DNA from 2 places in the Variovorax sp. 54 genome. Region 2 is predicted to be linked to the other one. Evidence: predicted binding sites of a transcription regulator. Region 2 holds the regulator's gene; the other holds the start of a gene.

Region 1 (2,465 bases), 2.3 Mb from region 2:
AGCGACTTGCCGTCTTCCACGGTGATCACGCCTTCCTTGCCGACCTTGTCCATCGCGTCAGCGATGAGCTTGCCGATGGTTTCGTCGCTGTTGGCCGAGATGGAGCCGACTTGCGCGATTTCCTTCGACGTGGTGGTGGGCTTCGAAGCCTTCTTCAGCTCGGCGACCAGGGCCGTGACAGCCTTGTCGATGCCGCGCTTCAGGTCCATCGGGTTCATGCCGGCAGCCACCAGCTTGAAACCTTCGCGAACGATGGCTTGGGCCAGGACCGTGGCGGTGGTGGTGCCGTCACCGGCGTTGTCCGAAGTCTTGGAAGCCACTTCCTTCACGAGCTGGGCGCCCATGTTCTGCAGCTTGTCCTTGAGTTCGATTTCCTTGGCCACGGACACACCGTCCTTGGTCACGGTGGGGGCGCCGAACGAACGCTCGAGCACCACGTTGCGGCCCTTGGGGCCCAGGGTCACTTTGACTGCGTTGGCCAGGATGTTGACACCCTCGACCATGCGTGCGCGGGCTTCTCCGCCGAAGACTACGTCTTTTGCTGCCATGATGAATTAACTCCGAATGGATTGAATTTGGATGAGATCGAAAGGAGGAGAAGAATTACTTCTCGACGACTGCGAACAGGTCGTCTTCCTTCATCACGAGCAGTTCGTCGCCATCGACCTTGACGGTCTGGCCGCTGTACTTGCCGAACAGGACGCGGTCGCCGACCTTTACGGTCAGTGCGGCCAGTTCGCCCTTGTCGTTGCGCTTGCCCGGGCCCACGGCCAGGACTTCACCCTGATCGGGCTTTTCGGCGGCTGCGTCGGGGATGACGATGCCGGAGGCGGTCTTGGTTTCGCTGTCAACACGCTTGACGATCACGCGATCGGCCAAAGGACGAAGTTTCATTGCATCTCCTGGAAGGGTAAGAAACGGGTTTGTTTGTGGTCGGACGCCGGAGAAACCGGCGACCTGTCGACTGGATGGGAGGGCTGTTAGCACTCGTCAGCAGCGAGTGCTAATCATAAGGGCATTCGATGACCTTTCAAGAGCGTGGCCCTTGCCCTCGTCTCGCACGGCTGTGCTTTTACGGGGAAACCCTGGGCTGCCGGGTGCCACCGGTCGGAACGTTTGGGGTTCTTTTGTCCGGGTGAAATAAGACCACTCAGACCCATGCAGAGGCCGCGCGCGGATTGCTTCCTTGTAATCCACGTGATCGGCGATTGACGGGGCGGGCTTCCTAGAGTCGCGGCACGCCAGCTCGCAGCACCGGACGGATGTGCGCGCAGGCCGCCCGATCCACCCTTTCAATCTCCAAGGACACCATGGCTCTTACCTTCCGCAACACCGTTTTCGCTGCCTTGGCCGCATTGGCCGCCGTCGGCGCTTCCGCCTCGGGCACCCATGCCGGCGACCACGGCCATGACGATGCCGAGGCCGCCATCGGCAAGCCCGGCGTGGCCGCCAAGGTGACGCGCACGGTCCAGGTCGACATGACGGACGCGATGCGCTTCACGCCGGCGGACATCAAGGTCAGGCAGGGGGAGACGGTGCGCTTCGTCGTCAAGAACTCCGGGGTCCTGAAGCACGAGCTCGTGCTCGGGACCGAGAAGGCGCTCAAGGCGCACTACGACGCCATGAAGAAGAACCCCGAGATGGAGCACGCCGATCCGAACATGGTCACGCTGGCCGCGGGCAAGACCGGCGAGATCGTCTGGCAGTTCACGCAGGCCGGCAAGGTCGACTTCGGCTGCCTGCAGCCGGGCCACTACGACGCCGGAATGAAGGGCGCGGTGCTGGTGGGCAAGGCCGGCAAGTAAGAACCAAGAGGCGGCCGCGTGTTGAACACGCAGCCGCCCGGCACGCTCAGAACTTCGCGCGCAGCGTCAGCTGCACCTCGCGCCCCGGTCCCGGCAGGATCAGGTTGTCCACGCTGCCGTGGGCCGAGACGTAGTACTTGCGGTTCGCGATGTTCTTCAGGTTCAGCGCGATCTCGTAGCGCTCGGTCTTGTAGTTGGCCGCGAGGTCGGCGGTCAGGTACGAGGGCAGCGTGACGAGGTTGCTGAGCGAGGCATAGCGCGCGCTGACGTAGTTCAGGCCGCCGCCGGCGCTGAAGCCGTGGCCGAGGTCCTTCATGGCCCACACGAAGGCCGAGTGGCGCGGCGTGAGCGCGGCGGTCTTGCCCTGCACCGGGATCGCGGCGCCCACGGGCAGCTGCAGCGAGCTCACGGTGGCGAGCGACTTCGTCATCTTCGCGTCGAGGTACGCATAGCCCGCGCTCACGTCCCAGCGGCCCGGCAGACGGCCGTTGAGCGCAAGCTCCAGGCCGTTGGTGCGCTGCGTGCCGACGTTGATCTGGCGGCGTGGGTTGTTCGGGTCGGTGTTCTTGATGCCCGAGCGCTCCAGGTTGAACAGCGCGGTCGTGAGGTTCAGGCCGCCGTCGAGCAGGTCGAACTTGGCGCCGATTTCCTTGTTGACGG
Region 2 (2,465 bases):
ACAGCACCTGGCCCGCGCGGACCATGCCGCCTTCTTCGAACAGCCGCTTGCGCACGATGCCATTGACCTGCGGCCGCACCTCGGAGACGCGGTAGGCGGCCGTGCGGCCCGAGAGCTCGGTGCGCACGGCCACATCGCCGGCACGCAGAGTCACCACACCGACTTCAGGCGGCGCGTCATCGGTGGTGGAGGCCTGCTTGGCGCCGCATGCAGCGAGCGCGAGCAGGGACATCGGAAGCAGAAGCTTGAAAAGCGGGGTCATGGCCATCGGGAATCGCGGTGCGGTACGACGCGCACGGGGGATCGCCCGGCTGGTTACATTTGCACCCAAATGGTGCATTCTGCCTTCGATGTTGCGTTGCAACCTGAAGGAATCCTGTGTTTCCCGTAGGTGAAATCGGCGGCGGCCGCGGGCCCCGCTCGCGCCCTTGCAGCAGCAAAGAAAAAGGCCGCGCAGTGCGGCCTTCGTCGGAGTGTCTACAGAGGGGGAATGTGGTGGTAGGCCGTGAGTGGCTTGAACACTCGACCAACGGATTATGAGTCCGCTGCTCTAACCAACTGAGCTAACGGCCCACGCGGGCCCGATTCTATGCGCCGCGCGCGGCCATCTACTTGCGGTAGCTCAGCGCGTTGCTCACCAGCCGCGACGTGATGTCGACGATCTGGATCATGCGGTCGTACGGCATGCGGGTCGGACCGATCACGCCCAGCGTGCCGACCACCTGGCCGTCGACCTCGTAATTGGCGCTGACGATCGACAGCTCTTCGAAGGGCACGACCTGGCTTTCGCCGCCGATGAAGATGCGCACGCCCTCGGCCTTGCTCGACACGTCGAGCAGCCGCATCAGTTGCGCCTTCTCCTCGAAGAGATCAAAGGCGCGCCGCAGCTGCCCCATGTCGCTGGAAAAGTCGGTCACCGACAGCAGGTTGCGCTCGCCGGAGATCACGACGTCGTCGGCCTTGGCATCGGTGAGCACTTCGGAGCTGACCTGCACCGCGGCCTGCATCAGCGCGGCGATTTCTCCGCGCAGCTTCTCGACCTCGGACTGCAGCCGGTCGCGCACCTGCTCGATCGTCAGGCCCGCGAAATGCGCGTTGATGTAGTTCGAGGCCTCGACCAGTTGCGACTGCGAGTAGTCGGACTCGGGGAAGATCACGCGGTTCTGCACGTCGCCGTCGGGCGACACGATGATCACCAGCAGCCGCCGCTCCGACAGGCGCAAAAATTCGATCTGCTTGAACACCGAGGCACGCCGCGGCGCCATCACGACGCCGACGAACTGCGACAGGTTCGACAGCAGGTGGGCGGCGTTGGCGATCACCTTCTGCGGCTGGTCGGCCGCCAGGCTCGGCGCGCTCATCTGCTCGCGCTGGGCGGTCAGCATGGTGTCGACGAAGAGCCGGTAGCCGCGCGTGGTCGGCACGCGTCCGGCCGAGGTGTGGGGGCTTGCAATGAGCCCCAGCGCCTCGAGGTCGGACATGACGTTGCGGATGGTCGCGGGCGAGAGATCCAGCCCCGCCGAACGCGAGAGCGTGCGTGATCCGACGGGTTGCCCATCGGCGATGTAACGCTCGACCAGCGTCTTCAAAAGCAACTTGGCACGGTCGTCCAGCATTGCAAGATTTTAGTGTTGTAATTTGTTAGCTATGACCTCTCGCTTTCGTCACGTCGCCCTGATCGGCAAATACCAGGCTTCCGGCGCCCGGGCGCAAGCCGATGCGCGCGACGGCGTGATGGAGGGCATTGGCGCCTTCCTCGAATCGCAGGGTTGCACGGTGTTCGTGGAGCGTTCGTCCTGCGAGGACACCGATGCCCCGCCGCACCCGCGCTACCAGGCGCTGTCGGTCGAAGAAATCGGCCAGCGCTGCGACCTCGGCCTCGTGGTCGGCGGTGACGGCACCATGCTCGGCATTGGCCGGCAGCTCGCGTGCTACGGCATCCCGCTGATCGGCATCAACCGCGGCCGGCTCGGCTTCATCACCGACATTCCGCTGGACAACTACCAGGCCACGCTGATCCCGATGCTGGCCGGCGAATACGAAGAAGACCACCGCAGCCTGATGCACGCGCAGGTGATCCGCGACGAGGCCGTGGTGTTCGACGCGCTCGCGATGAACGACGTGGTAGTCAACCGCGGCGCCACCTCGGGCATGGTCGAGATGCGCGTGTCGGTGGGCCGCCATTTCGTGGCCAACCAGCGCGCCGACGGGTTGATCATCGCGTCGCCCACGGGTTCGACGGCCTATGCGCTGTCGGCCGGCGGGCCGCTGCTGCATCCGGCGGTGCCGGGCTGGGTGATGGTGCCGATCGCGCCGCACACGCTGTCGAACCGCCCCGTGCTGCTGCCCGACGCCGACGAGATCGTGATCGAGCTGGTGAGCGGGCGCGACGCCAGCGCCAATTTCGACATGCAGTCGCTCGCCTCGCTCGCCATCGGCGACCGCGTGGTGGTGCGCCGCTCCGA

What was found. Region 2 encodes HrcA, which represses chaperone genes, less so after heat shock. Its sites were predicted from a motif close to TTAGCACTCNNNNNNNNNGAGTGCTAA; they were not measured.
Region 1: the regulator HrcA is predicted to act here: its motif matches at 981-1,007, upstream of CLU95_RS20230 (co-chaperone GroES).

Annotation. Positions count from the first base shown of each region.
Region 1 is NZ_PEFF01000001.1:4,388,120-4,390,584, forward strand. It holds gene groL (chaperonin GroEL) at 1-548, opposite strand, end outside; gene CLU95_RS20230 (co-chaperone GroES) at 604-894, opposite strand; gene CLU95_RS20235 (cupredoxin domain-containing protein) at 1,311-1,805, shown strand; gene CLU95_RS20240 (TonB-dependent receptor) at 1,852-2,465, opposite strand, start outside.
Region 2 is NZ_PEFF01000001.1:2,127,444-2,129,908, forward strand. It holds gene CLU95_RS09725 (efflux RND transporter periplasmic adaptor subunit) at 1-232, opposite strand, end outside; tRNA gene CLU95_RS09730 (tRNA-Ile) at 497-573, opposite strand; gene hrcA (heat-inducible transcriptional repressor HrcA) at 609-1,616, opposite strand; gene CLU95_RS09740 (NAD kinase) at 1,648-2,465, shown strand, end outside.